Regions from separate parts of the Kitasatospora sp. NPDC024654 genome, predicted to be linked through region 3. Evidence: riboswitches for the same ligand, from Rfam matches in the RefSeq annotation. Region 3 holds a riboswitch; each other region holds the start of a gene.

Region 1 (3,265 bases), on a different contig from region 3:
GCTCCTTGATGATCTCGATCGCCTGCTCGACGTCGTCCAAGCTCTCCACCGGGAGCAGCCGGTCCGGGCCGATCCGGTCGGCCAGCTGGCCCTCGGCCGAGAGTTCGGGCCGGACGTCGCGGAACGCCTCCAGCAGCGCGGTGTAGAAGGCGCCGATGGTCGGCGGTCCGGCCGCCATCCGGGCGAGCGGGGTCTCCGGGGTCTCGATGCCCATCAGCACCTCGTGCACGTACTCCTTGGTGAGCCCGGAGAGGTGGACGACCAGTCCGGGCCGGACCCCGCCCGGGAGCGGGCCGGGGTACGAGGGCACGGCGTCGGCGATCCGGGGCCGGCCGCCCACCGCCACCAGCAGGTTGCAGGCCAGGCCCATGTGGTACATCTCGTCGTTCACGATGCGGCGGATCAGCCGGGCCGCCTGGTGGCCACGATCCCTGACGGACCACCAGGCGCAGAGGTACGGCGGGATGGTGGCGAACTCCAGCTCCACCGCGACCTGGAGCGCCGCCCTGATCCACTGGACGTCACGCCGGTTGCCGGGCACCGCCAGCAGCCGCGCGACCGCTCCGACGGCGGTCGCGCCGGGTGGCGCGGTGGGTGCGGCCGCCGCGGGCGGCGCGACCACGGCCGGCCCGGCCGCGGCCAGGCCGGCCGAGGCGAGGAAGTCCCTGCGGCTCAAAGGGGGAACCCGTCGGCTCTCATCGATCACATCTGCCTCCGTCCTTGGGCGACCGGCCTCGGTCCTTCGGCCGCGGGCCGCTCGGCTGCCTGGCAACGGCTGGCGAAGCTACCAGCGGATCGGCCGCCGAGCCGGCGCCGCCACCGGGACACCCGCCGGTCACCACCCGGGAGGCTCAGCCGTGCCGTCCGGCGAGCAGGACCTGGTCCGGTGCCGGCCGGCACTCGGGAACGGATTCAACGAACTCCAGCAGGTTGCCGACCGGGTCCTGGGTGTAGAAGCGGCGGTGCGGCGGCAGGCTCTCGTCCCAGACCACCAACGCACCGAGATCCGCCAGGCGCGTCGCGAAGTCGTCGATCGCGCTGACCACCAGTCCGGGGTGAACCTTGGTGGTGGGCCGGAAACGCTCCTCGATCCCCAGGTAGAGCCGGACCCGGCCGCCGTCGGCCGCGAACCAGCAGCCACCCCGGTCGGTCAGCGGCGCCGGCTTCGGGATCTCGGCCAGTTGCAGGATGTCGCAGTAGAAGGCCCGGAGCAGTGCTTCGCTGCCGGGCGGTGCGCTGAGCTGGACGTGGTCGAGGGCCGTGATCACAGACGGCCTCCTCTCGGTGGTGGTGGTCATGGTGGGCCGCCCGAACTCCCGGGTGACGGTGGGGAGTCGGGTGCACACGGCGGCGCGCCGCCCGACGGGTGATCCACGTCGGCGCGGGCCGATAAACTGATGCTGAGTCAGAATTCCGTGTTGGTGGGGTCGTTATCGCAGGGCGGGGAGGGGCGACGACAGGCGGGGGTGGGGGCCACGGTGGCCCGGACTACTGCAATCCATGTCTCTCGCCTCCTCCCGGCCGGACGAACCGTCTTCGGTGCGTCATCGACTCGGCAAGGAGCTCACCGGCGCGCCCGAGCCGCCGGATCACCCCAACCCGTCAGAGCTTTGGCACTGCACGGCGTGATCCAAGCCCGAAGGACTGGAAGCCACTTGGGATCAACCCTTAAGCCGGGAAGATCTGTCCTGAACCTGGGCGTCTCTCGACGTCGTGGGGTCAGTGGCCTGTGTCCGTGCAGACGCCTCACCGAACGAGGTGCCTTCTGCAAACCTCGGCAAGCCTAGCTGCCGCCGGGCGACCGGGTTGACCATTTTGCCGACGCTTGACGTTGGGAGGTGATGCCGGCCGGCCGCGGGCGCCGGCCGACCACCTCGGCCCGTCCGCCCCTCACCGACCCGCCTGCTCGGGCTCCCCTCCCAGCTGCTGCGCGGCGCGGACCGTCCGTCCCGGGCCGCGCCGGACCCGGCGGCCGCCCGGGCGCTGGGGGACGTCGCGGCCGGGCTCACCGGCACCGGGTTCCCGGCCGTCGCCTGATTGGTCGCCGCTACGCGGTGTGGCGCAACCGCAGGACGTTGTCCTCACGGGTGCCGGGCAGGCCGTCCGGGTCGCTCAGCTCGCGGATGAACAGCTCGTCGCGCTCGACCCGCCACCGTCCCGGCGCGAGGTCGAGCGAGTCGAGGACCTCCGCGGTGGTGGGGAAGTGGTAGTCGAAGTGCGGGGTGTGCTGCCACGAGGGCCAGCCCGCGTGACCGACGATCAGCAGTACCCCGCCCGGTGCCACGGCCTCGGCCGCCCGGCGCAGGATGGCCGTCCGTTCGCCCTCCAGCTCGACCGGGGAGTGCAGGAACTGGGCGGACACCAGGTCGAAGCGGCCGGCGGGGAACGACTGCGACAGGTCGTGCCGCTGCCAGTCGATCCGCTCGGCGACCCCGGCGTGGGCCGCGTTGGCGGCGGCCCGGCGGAGCGCGGTCGCCGAGACGTCGACGGCGGTGACCCGCCAGCCCCGGTCGGCCAGCCAGATCGCGTCGGTGCCCTCGGAGCACCCGAGGTCCAGCGCGGTGCCGGGGGTCAGCTCGCCGACCTCCCGGACCAGCGGCTCGTTGGGCTTGCGGACCCGGCCCCACGGGCTCTCGCGGTCGCGGTAGAACTCCTCCCAGTACTCGTAGGCGGTGCTCTGTGGCGAGGTGTCGGTCATCGGTCGTCTCCTCGGTCGGGTTGGTTGGCTGGCGCCTTTCGGCGAGCGTGCGACAGCCGGCGGCCAATTGGCAAAGTTCCTTGCCGGAACGGCAAATGAGGCGAGTGACCTCCCGTGGGTGGCGGGCGTTGATCGGGCGTGAACCGCTTCGCCGCCGCCGTCGCCCTCCTCGCTGTCGCCGTGCTCGGCGTGCCCGCCGCCGCGGCCAGCGGGTCGCCGCCGCGAGCGCCGCTCGGGCGGCTGTTCGGGAGCGAGAACCGGCGGATGCCCACCGACCGCCGGGAGGTCGCGCTGACCTTCAACGCCGCCTGGGACGAGACCGGGGTGCCCGAGGTGCTGGCGACGCTGCGGCAGCGCGACGCGCCCGCCGACTTCTTCCTCACCGGGCGGTTCGCCGAGCGCCACCCCGCCGCCGCCCGGGCCATGGCGGCCGAGCACGGCATCGGCAACCACTCGTACAGCCACCCGCTGTTCGACCGTCTCACCGCCGACCAGGCCCAGCAGGAGGTCCTGCGGGCCGACCGGGCGATCCGGGCGGCCACCGGCGTGGCGCCGTTGCCGTTCTTC
Region 2 (3,265 bases), on a different contig from region 3:
CCGGAGTTCGTCGGTGGCGAAGCCGGTCAGCTCCGCGGAGACGGCGAGGAACCTCTCCGTGGTCGGTCTCAAGGCCACCCCTTCGGTTGACTGCTGTGGTCACGACACGCTCGGTGCCGCGGGAAGCATTCCTCGCTCCCGGCCGTCCCATGCGTCGCACCGAGCGGGCGGTGGCCGCGCCCCCGCGGGCTCCGGCTACTCGGGGCCGGTGCGTTCGGCCAGCCGCTCGTAGCGCTGGCGCGCCGCCTGCGGGGTGCCGAGGCCGAGGCCGAAGGCGATCTCCTGCCAGGTCATGCCGCGCCCGCGGGCCATCTTGAGCAGGCCGGTCTCCAGCTCGTCCAGCTCGCCGCGGACCAGCGGCAGCAGGGTGAGCGCGGCCGTGACGTCGGCCTGGTCGACCTCCGGCTCACCCTCGTCGAGCAGGGCCGAGCCGACCATGAGGAGCGCGACCAGCCGGACCACCTCGTGCGGGCCGGGGGTGGTCGGGTGGGTCTGCCGGCGGCGCTGCTCCTCGGTGGCCGCGTGCCGCTCGGCGAGCCGGAACAGCGCGGCGTACTCGCGCTGGGCGCGGACCTGGCCGGGGTCGGGGGCGGTGAAGGGACCGCTGGTGGGATCGGTTGCTGACATGCCCTCAGAGTGCGATTCGCGCACTCCGTTGTCAACGGAATATGTTGAACGAACTGTTTAAGTTCCCGATCATGCCGGCCCGAAGGTCAAGCTTTGGTAATCGGTTGCCTTGCGCCGCAAGCATGGGTCTATGCTTGTCGAGGTTTTGCAGGAGGCACCTCGTTCGGTGAGGCGTCTTCACGGACACAGGCCACTGATCCCACCCGTCGAGAGACGCTCCGGATCAGGACAGATCTTCCCGACCTAAGGGTTGATCCCAAGTGGCTTCCGATTCAACGGGATCGGATCACGCCGTGAAGTGCCAAAGCTCTGACGAGTTGGGGTGAACCGGCGCCGCTTCGGTGTGCTGGTCCGCTCCTTGCCGCGTCGATGACACGCACCACGAGGTGCGTCCGGCCGGAAGGAGGCGAGAGACATGGATTCGAGCAGTAGTAGTCCGGGCCACAAACGGCCCCGCATCCGCATGTCACCGTCTTCTTCTCACGGCACGCGGTAACCACCTTCCCTGCGCGAATCTCGAGTCGCACCTCAGTCCCCGCACGGCCGCGTGTCGTGACGGTGCCTCAGGCTGCCCGCTCGCAGGGGGGATTGCTGCTGCGTGCCTCCAAACCTCCCCCTGTCGCGGGGGGCTCGGGAGGCTCTCAGTCATGACCGACACCATCACCACCACGGACCAGGCCACGGCGCCGCGCGGCGCCGTCCTCGACGACGCCCACATCGGCGACATCAAGGGTGCGCTCGGCACCATCCGGCTGGACGACGACGCCCCGCGCCAGGGCCTGTCCGCCAAGCTCAAGACCCTGCTGGCGATCGTCGGCCCCGGTCTGATCGTCATGGTCGGCGACAACGACGCCGGTGCCTTCGCCACCTACGGCCAGGCCGGCCAGAACTACGGCACCCACCTGCTGTGGACCCTGCTGCTGCTGATACCGGTGCTGTACGTCAACCAGGAGATGGTGCTGCGGCTGGGCGCGGTCACCGGCGTCGGGCACGCCCGGCTGATCCTGGAGCGCTTCGGCAAGTTCTGGGGCGCGTTCTCGGTCATCGACCTCTTCCTGCTCAACGCCCTCACCCTGGTCACCGAGTTCATCGGGATCACGCTGGCCTCCGACTACCTCGGTCTGCCGAAGGTCGCCTCGGTCGTGCTGGCCGCCGCCATCATCGTGGCCTCGGCCTTCACCGGCTCGTTCCGCCGGTTCGAGCGGATCGCCATCGCGCTGTGCGCCGGCTCGCTGCTGCTGATCCCGATCTACTTCATGATCCACCCGAAGACCTCGCAGATGGCCCACGACTTCGTGGTCCCGAACATGCCCGGCGGCAGCGGCCAGCTCGCCACCGTGATGCTCCTGATCATCGGCATCGTCGGCACCACCGTCGCCCCGTGGCAGCTCTTCTTCCAGCAGTCGTACGTCATCGACAAGCGGATCACCCCGCGCTTCATGAAGTACGAGAAGGCCGACCTGTGGATCGGCATCGTCGTGGTGGTCGTCGGTGGTGCGGCGCTGATGGGCTTCTCCGCCGCCGCGTTCGCCGGCACCGACGGCTTCGGCAACTTCACCGACGCCGCCGGCATCGCCAAGGGCCTGGCCCAGTCCTCCGGTCACCTGGCCGGTGTGCTGTTCGCGATCGCCCTGCTGGACGCCTCGATCATCGGCGCCTTCGCCGTCTCGCTCTCCACCGCCTACGCGATCGGTGACGTCTTCGGCATCAAGCACTCGCTGCACCGCGGCATCGGCGGCGCCAAGGGCTTCTACGCCGTCTACGCCGGCCTGGTCGCCGTCGCCGCCACCATCGTGCTGATCCCGGGCTCGCCGCTGGGCCTGCTCACCCAGGGCGTGCAGACGCTGGCCGGCGTGCTGCTCCCGTCCGCGACCGTCTTCCTGCTGCTGCTCTGCAACGACAAGGCCGTCCTCGGCCCCTGGGTCAACGGCCCGCGGACCAACGCCTTCACCTCCGCGGTGATCGGTGTGCTGGTCACCCTGTCGATCATCCTGACCGCCTCGGTGCTCTTCCCGAACATCACCGCCAACGCGATCCTGCAGATCATGGCCGCCTGCGGCGTGATCGGCGTGCTGGCCGCCGGGTACTCCTTCACCCGCCGCCGCACCGCCACCAAGGAGGACCCGATCGACCGGACCGGCCGTGACGAGTGGCGGATGCCGGCGCTGGAGACGCTGACCAAGCCGACCATGTCGACCACCCGCAAGATCGGCATGACCGCGCTGCGCAGCTACCTGCTGGTCGCGATGATCCTGGTGGTCATCAAGATCGTCGAGGTCGCGCTCGGCCACTGACGAGCCCACCGACGGCCCGCCGGCCACCCCGTGAGGGGCGGTCGGCGGGCCGTCGGCGTCGCTGCTGGCCGGTCGGGGGGTGCGCCGGCGGGCGAGGCCGGTCCGGCCGCGCGGGCCGGTGGCGTTCAGCCGAGCGCGGTGACGGTGACCCGGGGCAGCAGGTGGTGGTACGCGGCCCGGTCGTAGTCGCCCGCGGTCGGAGCGAGGACGGTGGCGGCAGAGAGGGCGACGGCCCGGGCGAGGCGGGCCGGCCAGGGAAGGGCGTCGAGCAGACCGGTGGTCAGCGCGGCCACCGCGGAGTCGCCCGCGCCGGTGGGGTTGCCGGCCAGCCGTTCTGGCGGGGT
Region 3 (3,265 bases):
ACAGCGCCGAGCGGATCGGCGGGCAGCTCAACATCGCCCGCCGAGTGCCCGGCAAGGAGGAGTTCGACGAGACCATCCGCTACTACCGCAACCAACTCGACAACCTCGGCGTCGAGTTGGAGCTCGGCTCGACGGTCACCGCCGACCGGCTCGCCACGGCCGACTTCGACGAGATCGTGCTCGCCACCGGGGTCACCCCGCGCGTTCCCGAGCTGCCGGGCGTCGACCACCCGAGCGTGCTCGGCTACCTCGACGTACTGCGGGACGGCGCGCCGGTCGGCGAGCGGGTGGCGATCATCGGCGCGGGCGGCATCGGGTTCGACGTCGCGGAGTTCCTCACCGACCAGACCGACCAGACCGGCCGGCCGGCCACCGCGGCCGACCGTGACCCACAGGCCTTCTACCGCCAGTGGGGCATCGACCCCGAGTACCGCGCGCCCGGCGGCCTGCGCCGGCCCGAGCGGGCCGCCCCGCCGCGCGCCGTCCACCTGCTGCAGCGCAAGCCCGGCAAGGTCGGTGCCGGTCTCGGCCGGACCACCGGCTGGATCCACCGCACGGAGCTCAAACACCGCGGGGTCACCATGATCGCCGGCGCCACCTACCACCACGTGGACGACGAGGGCCTGCACCTCACCGTCGACGGCGAGCGTCGCACCCTCGCGGTGGACACCGTCGTGCTCTGCACCGGCCAGGAGCCCCGGCGCGACCTGTACCAGGAGCTGCGCGCCCGGGGCCTCGATGCGCACCTGATCGGCGGCGCGGACGAGGCCGCCGAACTCGACGCCAAGCGGGCGATCCGCCAGGGCACCGAGCTGGCCGCCACCATCTGACCGGCCCGTCCCACCCAAGGCAGGCCCTAGGCTTCCCCCAAGCACCCGCACGCGGGACGGGCCGGCGGTCCGCTCCGCGCGCCCGCCGCCCGCACCGCACCGGAGGCTTGGCCGACCATGTCGCTACCGCACGCGATCCTCACCGCGCTGCTCGAAAAGCCGTCCTCCGGGCTGGAGTTGACCCGTCGGTTCGACAAGTCCATCGGGTTCTTCTGGTCCGCCACGCACCAGCAGATCTACCGCGAACTGGGCAAGCTGGAACAGGCCGGGCTGATCCGCGCGCTCCCACAGACCACCCCCACCCGGGGGCAGCGCAAGGAGTACGAGGTGCTGCCGGCCGGCCGGGCCGAGCTGGCCACCTGGGTGGCCGAGCCCGCCGAGCCGAAGGCGATCCGCGACGCCCTGCTGGTCCGGCTGCGGGCGGCGGCGGTGGTCGGCACGGACGGCCTGGTCGACGAGCTGCGCCGGCACCTCGCCCTGCACCGAACGCGACTGGCCGAGTACGCGGAGATCGAGCGGCGCGACTTCCCGGCCGAGCGGTCGGCCGAGGAGAACCGGCTGCACCACCTGGTGCTGCGCGGCGGAATCCGGCTGGAGACCTTCTGGATCGACTGGCTCACCGAGGTGCTCGCCGAACTGGACGCCTGACTCCCGACGGCTGACGCCGGTCGCCCGAAGGGTCTATAGTTGCCAACGTTTGCAGGAGGCACCTCGTTCGGTGAGGCCTCTTCACGGACACAGGCCACTGACCCGACGACGTCGAGAGACGCCCAGGTTCAGGACAGATCTTCCCGAATTAAGGGTTGATCCCAAGTGGCTTCCCACCTTCGGGAGGGATCACGCCGTGGAGTGCCAAAGCTCTGACGAGTTGGGGTGAACCAGCAGTTTCGTGCTGGTCCGTTCCTTGCCGCGTACGAGGCGAGAACCGCCCCGACCGGAAGGAGGCGAGCGTCATGGACAACGGTCCGAGTAGTGGAAGCAGTCCGAGTAGTCCGGGCGCACCGGCCCTTCTCCGGTTCGGTGACCGCCCGTATCCGCCCGCCTCCGGCCCGCGCTGACCCGCTCCCGGCTTGCCCGCCCCGTTCCCGGGGCCGCCACACCGGGTTTCCGCGTGCCGTCCAACGGCCTTGCCCGCCTTGGAGGTTCCGCCATGACCATGGTCGCCCTGCCGCACGTCCTCGGCCGCCCGGAGACCGCCCGCCGGCACTCCGGCGGACGCCTGCTCCGCGCGATCCGCGGCTACCGGCGCCCCGCCGCCGCACCAGCCGCCCGGACCGCCCCGGTCGTCCCCGTTCTCCCCACGGCACCCGCCGTGCGCGGGTCGCTGCGGCTCACCCTGCACGACGGCACGCCGCGCCGCTACCTGCTGGACGCCCGCGACTTCGCCGCCACCACCTCGCCCGACGTCGCCTACGACGCCCGGGTGCACACCGCCTACCTGCTGGCCATGCAGGGACACCGCGCGCCCTGGCTGGCCCAGCACCTGGACCTGCCGTCGACCGCGGCCCACGCCATCGTCGAGCGGGCGGCCCGGTCCGGCACCGGACGGCCGGCTCCGGACGCCTGACGCCCGGCCACCCGGCGTCCGCGACAACCCCGCGTTCACGTCACGTCAGGGTTCCGTCAAGGGCGCGGACACCGAGCCGGACCGGACTATGCTGGCTTGGGTTTGGTCCACCAACTGCGGGATCGATCGATCTCAAAAACCTTCCGACTCAGCCGAGTTGGAGCACACCACGCGGGGCGACCGGCCGTTTCGAGCCGGCCCACGCCCTGCTGCGGCCGAGACGGGCAGACCGTCGCGAACACCGGGAGGAGGCGAGCGCCCATGGATCCCAGTACCCATAGTCCGGGCCGCCCGCGGCCCGGACTCCGAGCGGCCCGGTCCGCCCGCGACACGCGCTGACGAGGTCCGTCACGCGCCACCGCGTCGGGGCCGCCGGGGCCGTGCGCAGCGCGCCCTCACACCCGTCACCCGCACGTGCCGTGCCGCATTCGGCCCGCACGCCATCCGTCCGGAGGTCACCCGGTCATGTCCGTCTTCACCGCGTTCCACCACCCGATCGCCCGCCCGGCCAGCGCACCGCAGCGCCGCCCGCTGCGCGACGTGCTCGCCCGGGTCATCGGGCGGCTGGCCGACAGCCCGCTGGACAGCCCGGTCATCCAGGCCATCGCCGCCCAGGCACCCACGCCGAGCGGGGCGACGGTCCGGCGCGCCGGCGCGCCGCGCGCGCACTGGCGGACCGTGCCCGGCCCGGGCGGCTCGCCGCGACTGGAAGCCGCCTGGCGGCCCGAGAACTGACGTCACGTCAGTTGAGTGAAAGCCGCCCGCACGCGACGAAGGAGCAATGATGCCTCTGTGCTACCCCCGGATCGCCCGGATCCACCACGACTGCTCGGTGGCCCTGCCCGCAACCGGACCGGCCGCGCCCAGC

Evidence for each region. Region 3 has a riboswitch for magnesium ahead of ACZ38L_RS13670 (hypothetical protein). Riboswitches for the same ligand answer to the same signal wherever they lie in the genome.
Region 1: linked by a shared signal. The riboswitch ahead of ACZ38L_RS13445 (VOC family protein) and the one ahead of ACZ38L_RS13670 (hypothetical protein) in region 3 are both predicted to bind magnesium.
Region 2: linked by a shared signal. The riboswitch ahead of ACZ38L_RS08990 (NRAMP family divalent metal transporter) and the one ahead of ACZ38L_RS13670 (hypothetical protein) in region 3 are both predicted to bind magnesium.

The regions. Positions count from the first base shown of each region.
Region 1 is NZ_JBVHLF010000017.1:104,885-108,149, forward strand. Features, by position in the region: gene ACZ38L_RS13440 (ferritin-like domain-containing protein) at 1-676, opposite strand, end outside; gene ACZ38L_RS13445 (VOC family protein) at 852-1,268, opposite strand; M-box (ykoK) riboswitch at 1,587-1,765, opposite strand; gene ACZ38L_RS13450 (class I SAM-dependent methyltransferase) at 2,048-2,698, opposite strand; gene ACZ38L_RS13455 (polysaccharide deacetylase family protein) at 2,837-3,265, shown strand, end outside.
Region 2 is NZ_JBVHLF010000010.1:67,852-71,116, reverse strand. Features, by position in the region: gene ACZ38L_RS09000 (hypothetical protein) at 1-72, opposite strand, end outside; gene ACZ38L_RS08995 (DNA-binding protein) at 196-627, opposite strand; M-box (ykoK) riboswitch at 779-956, shown strand; gene ACZ38L_RS08990 (NRAMP family divalent metal transporter) at 1,275-2,921, shown strand; gene ACZ38L_RS08985 (1-phosphofructokinase family hexose kinase) at 3,047-3,265, opposite strand, start outside.
Region 3 is NZ_JBVHLF010000018.1:32,417-35,681, forward strand. Features, by position in the region: gene ACZ38L_RS13660 (oxidoreductase) at 1-830, shown strand, start outside; gene ACZ38L_RS13665 (PadR family transcriptional regulator) at 948-1,478, shown strand; M-box (ykoK) riboswitch at 1,534-1,710, shown strand; gene ACZ38L_RS13670 (hypothetical protein) at 1,981-2,397, shown strand; gene ACZ38L_RS13675 (hypothetical protein) at 2,863-3,132, shown strand; gene ACZ38L_RS13680 (winged helix-turn-helix domain-containing protein) at 3,179-3,265, shown strand, end outside.